Regions from separate parts of the Bacillus sp. m3-13 genome, predicted to be linked through region 1. Evidence: riboswitches for the same ligand, from Rfam matches in the RefSeq annotation. Region 1 holds a riboswitch; each other region holds the start of a gene.

Region 1 (3,153 bases):
GGCAGCTGGTGGAGATGGAACAATCAACGAAGTAGTCAACGGGTTGGCAGAACAGGACTACCGTCCACAACTTGGCATTATTCCAGTTGGAACGACCAACGACTTCGCCAGAGCACTTGACCTGCCACGTGATGATATTTTAGCTTGTGTCGATGTCATAGCAGAAGGCGTTCCGATGCCAGTGGATATCGGAAAAGCCAATGAACAGTACTTCATGAACATTGCCGGTGGCGGAAAAATGACCGAGCTATCATATGAAGTACCAATCAAAATGAAGACCATGCTTGGCCAACTTGCCTACTACCTTAAAGGAATTGAAATGCTTCCATCTATTCGCCCCACAAACGTAACGATCGAATACGACGGAAAAATCTTTGAAGGCGAAATCATGTTGTTCTTAGTTTCATTATCGAATTCAGTAGGCGGTTTCGAAAAGCTTGCGCCAGACTCCTGCATGAACGACGGCATGTTTGATATGATTATCCTTAAAAAAGCAAACATCGCAGACTTCATCCGTATTGCTTCCATGGCATTGCGCGGAGATCATGTGAAAGATGATTTAGTCATCTATACGAAGGCGAACAGGGTAAAAGTAAACACACAAGAGAAGATGCAACTAAATCTAGACGGGGAGTACGGTGGACTGCTTCCAGGCGAATTCGTCAACCTTTACCGTCATCTAGATGTCCTTGTAACCGAAAAGCGTAAAAAAGTAGAAATGGCTAAATGCGAATAGTAATAAGCAGCGGAGGAGAAAGCCGCTGCTTATTTTTTTGAAAATTATGCGGGATCACTTCTCCATAGGAATCTCGCATCATTTTTATTTTATTGCAACATACGCAAGGAAAAACATGTTAATGTTGAATAAAATGGAAATGCTAGGAGGGGTTAGTAGTGGTTAGGAAAAAAAGAATGAAGTCTAAGGGGATTTTTAGGAAGGGTAGCTTGAAAAGTCTAGTCGTTTTGTGTGGACTCACCATCTTGTTAGCCGGTTGTAATATGTTCGCACAAACAGATCCGGACCCTGAATTCACCATTTCCTCCACTTCTGTCGGCATGGGTGGAAATGAGTTGGAAACCGTGCAATATGTGCGCTACTCCATGATTCTTACATATAATGACAGCCTGAAAATAGCGGAAGATACGGTGGAGCCCTTGCTTGCAGGCTGGTTAGAGGAGCGTATGCTTGACCATGAAATTGAATTGGCAGAGGAAATAGGGAAAGGTCAATTTAAGTTAGAAGGGAAAGTGACGTTTGATCCAAACGGCTTATCAAAGGTGGATATGGTGAAACTTGAAGAACAAGAAGAAACCGTCCAAGGTGTTCTTTTTGAAACGGCGGCGGGGGATTACTATCAAGCGGCAATCATTGATTCGGAAACCAAGCTTACAAAGATTGGGGAATGAAGTAGCTTACTAGGACCAACTTCCTAAAAATAAAAAAATCTAAAAAAACAGTCAATAACATTGTTGACAATTCATATAAGTATGGTAGGATTAATTTTATCAAAAACAACAAATGAATCGACGCTTATCTAGAGCGGCTGAGGGACTGGCCCGTTGAAGCCCGGCAACCTGCGAACAGCAAGGTGCCAATTCCAGCAAAATGGATACCCATTTTGGAAGATAAGGTGCAGTATACATACGATGCGCCTTTTCCATAATGGGAGAGGCGTTTTTTATTTGGTGAAATGGAGGCGAGCCAACTGGCAAAGTCAGAATGGGAAGATGTTGTGACCCACTTGGAAAGAATGCTGCAGTCAATCAAATTTGGATCTATCACCCTAGTCGTACAGGATGGAAAAGTCATTCAAATAGAAAGAAACGAGAAGGTTCGCCTTCAAAAAAAATAAATACTCGCTGACCAGACAAACTGGAGGCGGTCACTTTACATGATGCTTGGCTTGGAACAACCAGCCAGCACCGGTAAAGGGGCTGCCTCTTTTCGTTGGAAAAGAAAGGAGCCGTTACACCATGACGCAGAAAATAACGTACGAAAACTGGGAGGAGATCTCGTCCACCTTTGTGGTTGATGATGACTCAAAAGGGGCCAAAGCTGTTTTGGAATGGGCGTTTGGAACTTATGAATCCAATGAAATCATTTATGCCTCAAGCTTTGGGGCCGAGGCAGTGGTGCTGATCGACCTAATTCAAGAGGTAAAGCCTGATGCACAAATTGTTTTTTTAGATACCGACTTGCATTTTCCAGAAACCTACAAGGTCATTGAACAGATAGAAAGTAGATACCCAACTTTACAGATTGAAAAGAGGAAACCTGCGCTCACCTTGGATGAGCAAGCTGCAGCGCATGGCACGGCTCTTTGGAAAAGAAATCCCGGACAGTGCTGTCAAATCCGCAAGGTCGAGCCATTAAGAGAAGCAGTCTTGCCGAGAATGGCCTGGATCTCCGGCCTGAGAAGGGAGCAGTCACCAACGCGTGCAGGCACGAATTTCCTCAACCAAGATGACAAATTTCAAAACATCAAGATTTGTCCGCTCATCCACTGGACATGGGAAGATGTTTGGAATCATATTCGAAGCCGGGGACTTCCGTATAACGAGCTCCACGATCATGGCTATCCAAGCATCGGCTGTTTTCCCTGTACCCAGGCAGTCGGTGTGGAAGGTGATTCCCGTGCTGGCCGCTGGGCGGGTAGCGGGAAGACGGAGTGCGGCCTGCATACAAATTAAGGCTGGTTGTGAAGTGGAGGAGGAAAAAACATGTTAGTTATCATAGCTGTCATCGTTGGTCTATTTTTCGCCATGAATATCGGGGCGAGCGGTGCGGCAGCATCCATGGGAATTGCCTATGGTGCAGGAGTTGTTAAAAGGAATGTGGCCTTGGTACTATGCGGGATTGCGGTGTTCTTTGGGGCGTGGCTCGGCGGTGCCGAAGTCGTTAAGACGATGGGAAGCGGCATTGTCCCGCAAAGTACCTTTACGGTGGCCATTGCCCTGATCGTGATTGCATCTGCGGCCCTGTCTTTATTTTTAGCCAATGTATTTGGCATCCCGCTTTCCACCAGTGAAGTAATAGTCGGTGCAGTGGTCGGTGCCGGAATTGTCTATCAATCCGTGTTTGTCGGAAAGCTTGCCTGGATTGTTTCATTCTGGCTGCTGACCCCGGTTATCGCATTTTTGCTAGCAATTGGT
Region 2 (3,153 bases), on a different contig from region 1:
AATGCTATTCGCAACACTTCCATCGTTGCATCACGGAAGCTTAAACTGCTGTTTTCAATTGTTTCTTGCTGCTTTGCTGAGCGACCGAAAAGCTTTAACGTCGTGAGCCCTTGCAACGTATCAAGAAACGTTCCGGAAAAAGCATTCAGTTTATCCATCTGCTCTTCTGATTTTTTCTTTGTTTTCAAGCCTACCACAATCATGAAAATGGGAATGAACGGCGCCGTGATTAGTATAATCAAACCTGTATTCACATGCTGGCTGAATGCCGCGATTAAGATCATGATCGGGATGATGCTCGATTGAATGACCTGTGGCACATATCTGCTGAAATACGGGTCAATCTCATCCACCGCATCCATCATCACGCTCACCTTTTGACCGGACTGCCCCTTAAGGGAAGCTTGAACCGGACTGTTGGAAAATTTCTTGAGCAACGCAATCCGGAAATCTCTCTTTACTTTTGCAGCAAGCTTCACTCCAGTAATGCCGCTCCAATAGGTCAACCCCGCTCGTGCAGCCAATACTACCAGGAGGCCACCCAGGAATGGCAGTATTTCTTGAAAAGTGTGGCCCTTTAGGAAGACTCGATCCACGATGGTGACGAAAAAATACGCCTGCCCGATAACCGTTGCCCCTGTCAGGATGGCAATCAAGATCAGCGTCATCCTTGTGCCTCTATGTGATTTAGCGATCGTATTTAAATCAGTCATTATGTTAAATCCCTCTTTTCTATTAATGAAAATCGGATTGTATAGTTTAGTTAGTGAAAAGTTTCACATACTTTATAGTTAACATTATATAACATGCTTCATTGAATTTCCTCTTTCGGGATTGACCATTTTATGACAAAAAAATTCTTCTACTACTTCACTTCTACCCCACTCCTTCACCGCATAAAATTAATTCATCCAGAAAAAAACATTGCATTTCACACCCACCTGTTGTAAATTAGTAAAATAATTAAATTGTTCAGATAATTAAATAGTGAACTTTCTTATCCAGAGAGGTTGAGGGAATGGCCCGAAGACACCTCAGCAACCAGCAGCGCCCGTTAGAATGGACGTTGAAAAGGTGCTAATTCCAGCAAGCTGTGATGCTTGCAGAGATGAGAAGAATGAACTTTTCGATAAAAGTCTTCTTCTTATAGAAGGCTTTTTCTTTTTATTCCGATAAAGCATTAAAGCCCCTGCCCTCTGGAAGAAACGATTGTCACTTACCATATAGGAGGCCCATTCATGTATAAAACGGAAACAAAAGCTTGCACAAATCGGAAATCGCTCAGAAACTGCCACTGGAACGGTCAATCCGCCTGTTTTATTTTTCCACTGCCTATCGACACGAAGGTATTGGGCAGTCAACAGGATACGACTATACAAGAACCGGCAATCCCACACGCCATGTGTTGGAAAAAGCAATTGCAGACCTTGAGAGCGGCGACCAAGGGTTTGCCTGCAGCTCCGGCATGGCGGCGATATTGACCATCCTATCCCTTTTCAAGTCCGGAGATCACCTTATCGTCTGTAAGGACTTGTACGGCGGCACGTACCGCCTTTTTGAAGAAGGCTATAAAAAATAGGGGACTGTGTTGTAGCTATGTGGACACAACCGACCTTTCAGAAATCGAAAAAGCTATTACTTCCCAAACGCAGGCTATCTTTGTGGAGACTCCAACTAACCCCCTGATGGTAGAAACAGACTTAGAAGCAGTCTCGGAGCTCGCGAAAGCGCACGGACTTCTACTGATCTGTGATAATACGTTCTACACTCCTGTTCTATTAAATCCCATAAAATTAGGTGCGGACATCGTCATTCACAGTGCGACCAAGTATCTTGGCGGGCATAATGATGTGCTGGCAGGACTGATTGTCGCAAAAGGCGTGGAGCTTTGTGAATCCCTTTCGCTTCACCATAATGCAGCAGGTGCGGTTCTCAGCCCATTCGACTCCTGGCTGTTGATCCGCGGCATGAAAACCTTGTCCCTTCGCATGGAACGGCATGAAAAGAATGCGCAGCGAATTGCGACATACTTAGCTCAGCATGATTCCATCACAGATGTACTTTATCCGGGAAGAGGCGGCATGCTCTCCTTCCGCATCCAAGACGAGGCATGGGTCAATCCGCTACTTCAAAACTTGAACCTTATTACGTTTGCCGAAAGCCTTGGCGGCGTGGAAAGCTTCATCACCTATCCTGCCACGCAAACGCATGCGGACATTCCCGAAAAAATCCGCATAGAGACCGGTGTATGCAACAGATTGTTACGCTTTTCGGTCGGCATTGAAGACGCAGAAGACTTGATTCAAGATTTAGAGGCGGCGCTGAAAGCTGCTTCCATCCAAAAGGAGGTCCTATCATGAGCCATTCTTTTCAAACGAAGTTGTTACACAACCGCCATAAGTTTGATAAAAGCAATGGTGCGGTGAGCGTGCCCATACAACACGCATCCACTTTTCATCAGCCTGATATCGATTCCTTTGGCAAATATGACTATGGACGCTCTGCCAATCCGACCCGGGAAGCACTCGAAGAAACAATTGCCCACTTAGAAGAAGGAACGCGAGGCTTTGCTTTTTCATCTGGAATGGCTGCGATCTCGACTGCTTTCCTTCTTCTTTCACAAGGTGATCACGTATTGATTTCAGAAGACGTATACGGCGGCACTTACCGGATGGTTTCTGAGGTACTTACCCGTTACGGTGTGGAGCATACGTTTGTAGATATGACAGATTTGGAAAAAGTGAAAGCAGCCATCCAGGCCAACACTAAATTGCTTTATGTAGAAACACCATCCAATCCATTGTTAAAAGTAACGGACATCACGGCTGTGGCTACTCTCGCCAAATCAATCGGATCTTGGACTTTCGTCGACAACACCTTCTTGACGCCTTCCTTGCAAAAGCCGCTGGAGCTTGGTGCCGACCTTGTTCTGCACAGCGCAACGAAGTTCCTGTCCGGACACAGTGATGTCGTGGCAGGGCTTGCGGTGGCAAAGGATCCTGTGCTTGCCGACCGTTTAGCCTTTTTGCAAAATTCCTTCGGCGCGGTGCTTGGTGTCCAAGATGCATGGCTCGTCCTAAGAGGGCTCAAAACGTTACATGTAAGGCTGGAGCAGTCCCAAAAGTCCGCTTATAAAATAGCCAGTTATTTAGA
Region 3 (3,153 bases), on a different contig from region 1:
TCAGGGAGTTTTTTTCCGTTTTCTAAAAGCAGCGTTCCGATCGATACCTTATTGGTATGTTCCGTTTGACAGCTCACAAATGCCCACTCATTTCTATATGTTTTGACTGACTGCAGCTTGTTTGGATTTTCCGGTAGCAACGAAAAGTGCTTGATCTAAATCATGTTTCAGATCCTTTAGTGATTCAATTCCGACAGATAAGCGAATCAGATCTTCCGTTACACCGGACTTGATTAAGTCGTCACCAGATAGCTGCTGATGTGTGGTGGAAGCCGGGTGAATAATCAAAGATTTTGCATCCCCTACATTTGCCACATGGGACCAAAGTTTAATGCTGTCAATCGCCTTTCTCCCTGCATCTCTCCCACCTTCAATTCCGAAGTTTACAATGGATCCATTACCTTTACCCAAATATTTTCTGGCAAGTGTATGTGCCGGGTGATTTGGTAGTCCAGGATATGATACCCACTCTACTGCAGGGTGGTCTTCTAGGTACTTTGCTAATTCCAAGGCATTCTCGTTATGCTTTTCCACTCGTAAATGCAAGGTTTCAAGTCCCTGTAAAAGTAAGAATGCATTCTGAGGACTTAAGCACGCTCCAAAGTCTCTTAATAGTTGGACTCTTAGCTTAACAGCGAATGCAAGATTCCCAAAAGTCTGTGCATACTTGATTCCGTTGTAGCTCTCATCCGGCTCTGTGAATCCAGGGAAGTTTGGATGGTCCCAGTTAAAGTTCCCCCCATCCACCACTACACCGCCAATGGTTGTTCCATGTCCGCCAATCCATTTAGTGGCAGAGTGAACAACGATGTCTGCTCCCCACTTGATAGGATTGCAAAGGTAAGGGGAAGCAAAGGTGTTGTCAATGATCAACGGAATATAGTTATCATGAGCGACCTTTGCTACTGCCTCTACATCCAGTACGCGTAAGCTCGGGTTTCCAATAATCTCACCGAATATCGCTTTCGTTTTCGGTGTAATGGCATTGCGGAAATTCTCAGGGTCTGTTGCATCTACGAATTTCACCTTAATTCCATACTTAGGCAGTGTTACAGCAAAAAGATTATAGGTGCCCCCATATAAATTTTCCGCTGCAACAATTTCATCTCCAGCATGCGCAATATTTAAAATGGCAAACGCTATTGCTGACATTCCAGAGCTTGTCGCAACAGCAGCTGCCCCTCCTTCTAAAAGAGCCAGTCTTTTTTCTAACACATCTACAGTCGGATTCATGATTCTTGTATATATATTGCCAAATTCATTTAACGCGAAAAGATTTTGAGCGTGATCCGTGTTGTCAAAAACATAGGAGGTTGTTTGATAAATAGGGACTGCCCTTGAACCTGTTGTCGGGTCTGGCGTTTGTCCTCCGTGCAATAATACTGTTTCCACATCATAATTTGGTTTTGTCATCCTACATTCCTCCAATTTTCTATTTTCAACAAAATAAAAACCCCTTCCTAAGAAGAGGTTTAAAAATCCTCCTCTTATCTCTCAGGCTACTTCGCCTGCAGGAATTAGCACCAACTCAAGAAATTAAATTCTTGAAGGTTGCCGGACTTCATCGGGCCTGATCCCTCAGTCACTCTGGATAAGAGTTATTTAGTTGGTTAATACGTTAAAACATAATAGTTATATAATCTACGATATTTCTAAGGAGAAATAATTATTACTAAAACTTTTTGCAATTATAGCAACTGGAAAGCACAAAAGTCAATACAATATTCTGAACTTTTCAACATAACTTTCTGCTTCCACTAAATTCCTGAAAGCAAACTACTTGAAAGTCAAAAAAGGTCAAAGTATAATATCCATACAACCTACAAAGGTCAAAATAAGTCAAACTTTTATCAAAGGTGACATGTTTCCCTTTCAAAACAATGGAGCATCTCACACCAATATGAGGAGGTAGCAGAATGATGAAATGTCAAAAATGTGAAGTAAATAACGCAACCATTCAATTTAAATTTCGCTCTAATAACGAGCAGACACAACTTGTCTTATGCTCTTCCTGCTTTGAGGAAGTAAGAGCACAAATGACATCACCGACTCCAAACGGTTTTTTCTCTGACTTCCCTTTTGGAAATGGCTCCCCTAATGAGGAAGGCCACATAAACGGGAAAGCGCAAAACCCACCAATAGGAAGCAAAAAAGGTGGAAGCATTCTTGAAGAGCTAGGTAAAAATATAACCAACATTGCCAAAACAGGGCTTATTGATCCTGTTATTGGCCGTGATAAAGAAATTAAACGTGTAATTGAAATTCTAAATAGAAGAAATAAAAACAACCCTGTTTTGATCGGGGAACCAGGTGTAGGTAAAACTGCCATCGTGGAAGGACTAGCTTTGAAAATTGTTGAAGGCGATGTCCCTTCCAAATTAAAAAACAAGGAAATTTATTTGCTTGATGTAGCCTCCCTTGTCGCAAACACAGGTATTCGCGGTCAATTTGAAGAACGCCTTAAACTAGTAATTGCAGAACTACAAAAAAGAAAGAACGTCATATTATTCGTAGATGAACTTCACCTTATAGTTGGTGCCGGATCTGCAGAAGGTTCTATGGATGCTGGTAACATTTTAAAACCTGCATTGGCACGTGGCGAACTCCAATTGGTCGGGGCAACGACTTTAAAAGAATACCGTCAAATTGAAAAGGATGCCGCACTTGAACGCCGTTTTCAGCCGGTAACCGTGAAAGAGCCTTCTACGGATGAGGCATTAAAAATCATCAAAGGTATTCAATCAAAATATGAGGAATATCACCAAGTTTCTTATTCTGAAGATGCCATTAAGGCATGCGTAGAATTATCACACCGCTACATTCAAGATCGTTTCCTACCAGACAAAGCAATCGATCTTTTAGATGAAGCAGGTTCTAGAAAAAATCTAACGCTAAATACGATTGACTTGGAGCAGATTGATGCTCGTCTGACTCAAATTGAGGAAGAAAAAAAGGCCGCATTATCGAAGGAGGATTACGAAACTGCTGCCAAATTAAGAGACGAAGAGGAAGAGCTTGAAGAAAAAAGAAATTCCAACGATCAAACGGATGCTGTGCGTGGTCAGGTGACATTGGAAGACATTCAACTCATCATGGAAGAGATGTCAGGAATACCAGTTGGTAAACTGCAGGCGGATGAACAGGCAAAGCTTA
Region 4 (3,153 bases), on a different contig from region 1:
TTCTTGCCAAGCATCTCTGCATAAGTAGTAGCAGGTAGCGGCAAGAATGGGGAACCAAAGCAAGTGGAGAAAGTTGCTTGTGGTGATGTGATTCCGCGTTCTGTGCCTGCAAGTTTACTTGTATAACCGCTTAGGAAGTGGAACATAGCTTGTTCTTTAGACAGCTTAGAGATTGGAGGCAATACGCCTGTTGCATCCGCTGTTAAAAAGACGATGGTATTCGGGTGACCGGCAATGCTAGGTTGAACGATATTGTCCATTGCATCCAATGAGTAAGCTGCACGGGTATTTTCTGTTAAGGTAGAGTTTTCATAGTCAGCAATACGAGATTGACCATCAATGACCACATTTTCAAGTACTGAGCCAAAACGGATTGCATCAAAGATTTGTGGTTCTTTTTCGCGAGTCAGACCAATGCATTTAGCATAGCATCCGCCTTCAATGTTAAATACGCCTGTGTTAGACCAGCCGTGCTCATCGTCACCGATAAGTTTGCGGTTAGGGTCGGCAGATAGCGTCGTTTTACCTGTACCGGAAAGACCGAAGAATAATGCTACATCGCCTTCGCGTCCTACGTTTGCCGAGCAGTGCATTGGCATAATGCCGTTTTCCGGAAGAAGATAATTCATTACAGAGAAAATGGACTTTTTCATTTCTCCGGCATATTCTGTACCACCGATCAGAACAATGCGTTTGCTGAAGGAAATAATGATGAATGCTTCTGAATTTGTTCCGTCTATGACAGGGTCTGCTTTGAAGTTCGGAGCAGAAACAATGCTGAATGCGGTTTCATGTTTTGCCAACTGCTCTTCATTTGGCTTAATAAATAACTGTTGTGCAAAAAGGTTGTGCCATGCGAATTCGTTGATTACTTGGATTGGCAATTGATATTTTTCATCGGCGCCAGCGAATCCTTTGAAAACAAATACTTCTTCTTTGTTTTCTAAGTATGTGAGAACTTTGTTATATAGGCGATCAAATACTTCTTCAGAGATAGGCGCGTTGACGGTACCCCAGTCAATTTTATCTTTGCTGATTTCTTCTTCTACAATAAATTTATCTTTAGGGGAGCGACCCGTGTATTTACCAGTCGTTGCGAGTACTGCACCAGTTGAGGTCAGGCAGCCTTCGTTACGGTTTAATATCTTTTCTACCAATTGAGGAACAGACAGTTGAACATGCGTGTTGCTTCCGTAAATTAATTTTGTTAACCCATTATCAATCCCAACCGTTTTCATCATGGATAACTCTCCTTTGATTAAATAATTTGCTTATTTATTTTCTCATCTGTTAAAAAGTATAACACATTTAACTTAATAGTCCATACTAATTAGCTTATTTTATGAAAATTAATAGGAATTCGTTAACATTTTGTGAAAAAGAGGCTTATCCAAGTGGAATAGCATTAGATCGACTGTTTGAAAGCGTTATCATTTTTATGCTTGTCCACTAAAATTTCACCAAATGTCCTCTCCTATTATAAACCTTGCCAACCAGAAGTAAAAGAAAATGATAATGAGATTTTTCAAGATAGAAGATCTACATATAAGGAAGCAATTATTTCCTGTAAATTGATGTCGAATTATTTCTCTTTTTTGTTGACATGAAAGGTTTTAGTGCGCTAATATAGAACCTTGAACGGATACTCTTATTCCGAGCTGGTGGAGGGACAGGCCCTATGAAACCCAGCAACCTGCTCAAAGGATGAGCGAGCGCGAAAAAGCACGCCGCTGTTTTGTATTAGGCCAAGTCTTTGGTCGCTTGAGAAAAGGTGCTAAACCTGAGCAAGGCTATGACCTTGACCGATAAGAGTGAAAGGCTAAATCTCGACATCAAACCTTTCCTCAACTTTGTGGGAAGGTTTTTTCTATTTTTACACAAGATAACATAGAACATCACAATAGGAACTGAGATCCGTATCAAATATAACTGCTGTGCGTGAAGAGAAGTCAAACGCTTTTCATAAACAAAAAGGAGGAACTTTTTTTAATGACTAAACAACGTCGTTTATTTACTTCTGAGTCCGTAACGGAAGGCCACCCGGATAAAATTTGTGACCAAATTTCCGATTCTATCCTGGATGCAATTCTAACAAATGATCCGAATGCACGTGTAGCGTGTGAAACATCCGTTACTACTGGATTGGTATTGGTAGCTGGAGAAATTACAACTTCCACTTATGTAGATATTCCTAAAATTGTTCGTGAAACAATCCAAGGCATCGGTTATACTCGTGCAAAATACGGTTTTGATGCGGAAACTTGTGCGGTACTTACTTCCATCGATGAGCAGTCTGCTGACATCGCAATGGGTGTTGACCAAGCGCTAGAAGCTCGTGAAGGTCAAATGTCAGATGCAGAAATCGAAGCAATCGGAGCTGGAGACCAAGGTCTAATGTTCGGATATGCTTGTAATGAAACAAAAGAATTAATGCCATTACCTATTTCACTGGCGCACAAACTTTCTCGCCGTTTAACTGAAGTGAGAAAAGATGAGGTTCTTCCTTACTTACGTCCAGACGGTAAAACGCAAGTGACAGTGGAATATGATGAGAACGACCAACCAGTTCGTATCGATACAATCGTAATCTCAACTCAACATCACCCAGAGGTTTCTTTGGATCGTATCCAACGCAACATCAAGGAATACGTAATCAAGCCGGTAGTTCCTGCTGAATTGATTGACGATAATACAAAATACTTCATCAACCCAACAGGCCGTTTCGTAATCGGTGGACCACAAGGGGATGCTGGTCTTACAGGACGTAAGATCATCGTTGATACTTACGGTGGATACGCTCGCCACGGTGGCGGAGCATTCTCCGGTAAAGATGCAACGAAAGTAGACCGTTCTGGTGCTTATGCTGCACGTTATGTGGCTAAAAACATCGTAGCTAGCGGACTTGCTGACAAATGTGAAGTTCAATTGGCTTACGCAATCGGTGTTGCTCAACCGGTATCCATCGCAGTTGATACTTTCGGAACTGGTAAAGTTTCTGAAGAGAAATTGGTTGAATTGGTTCGCAATAACTTCGACCTTCGTCCAGCAGGAATCATTAAAATGCTAGACCTTCGTCGTCCTATCTACAAGCAAACTGCAGCTTACGGCCACTTCGGACGTAATGATCTGGATCTTCCTTGGGAGCAAACAGAC

Evidence for each region. Region 1 has a riboswitch for S-adenosylmethionine ahead of M313_RS24900 (YezD family protein). Riboswitches for the same ligand answer to the same signal wherever they lie in the genome.
Region 2: another riboswitch for S-adenosylmethionine. It lies ahead of M313_RS23365 (methionine biosynthesis PLP-dependent protein); the one in region 1 lies ahead of M313_RS24900 (YezD family protein).
Region 3: another riboswitch for S-adenosylmethionine. It lies ahead of M313_RS0105460 (O-acetylhomoserine aminocarboxypropyltransferase/cysteine synthase family protein); the one in region 1 lies ahead of M313_RS24900 (YezD family protein).
Region 4: another riboswitch for S-adenosylmethionine. It lies ahead of metK (methionine adenosyltransferase); the one in region 1 lies ahead of M313_RS24900 (YezD family protein).

What each region holds. Positions count from the first base shown of each region.
Region 1 is NZ_ACPC01000008.1:45,750-48,902, forward strand. It holds gene M313_RS0101865 (diacylglycerol kinase) at 1-736, shown strand, start outside; gene M313_RS0101870 (hypothetical protein) at 895-1,407, shown strand; SAM riboswitch class I at 1,529-1,633, shown strand; gene M313_RS24900 (YezD family protein) at 1,692-1,853, shown strand; gene M313_RS0101880 (phosphoadenylyl-sulfate reductase) at 1,975-2,691, shown strand; gene cysP (sulfate permease) at 2,722-3,153, shown strand, end outside.
Region 2 is NZ_ACPC01000019.1:66,569-69,721, reverse strand. It holds gene cydD (thiol reductant ABC exporter subunit CydD) at 1-713, opposite strand, end outside; SAM riboswitch class I at 995-1,115, shown strand; partial or broken gene M313_RS23365 (methionine biosynthesis PLP-dependent protein) at 1,243-2,360, shown strand; gene metC (cystathionine beta-lyase) at 2,357-3,153, shown strand, end outside.
Region 3 is NZ_ACPC01000012.1:126,420-129,572, reverse strand. It holds gene metX (homoserine O-acetyltransferase MetX) at 1-77, opposite strand, end outside; gene M313_RS0105460 (O-acetylhomoserine aminocarboxypropyltransferase/cysteine synthase family protein) at 94-1,413, opposite strand; SAM riboswitch class I at 1,485-1,598, opposite strand; gene M313_RS0105455 (ATP-dependent Clp protease ATP-binding subunit) at 1,920-3,153, shown strand, end outside.
Region 4 is NZ_ACPC01000019.1:170,214-173,366, forward strand. It holds gene pckA (phosphoenolpyruvate carboxykinase (ATP)) at 1-1,238, opposite strand, end outside; SAM riboswitch class I at 1,646-1,812, shown strand; gene metK (methionine adenosyltransferase) at 1,990-3,153, shown strand, end outside.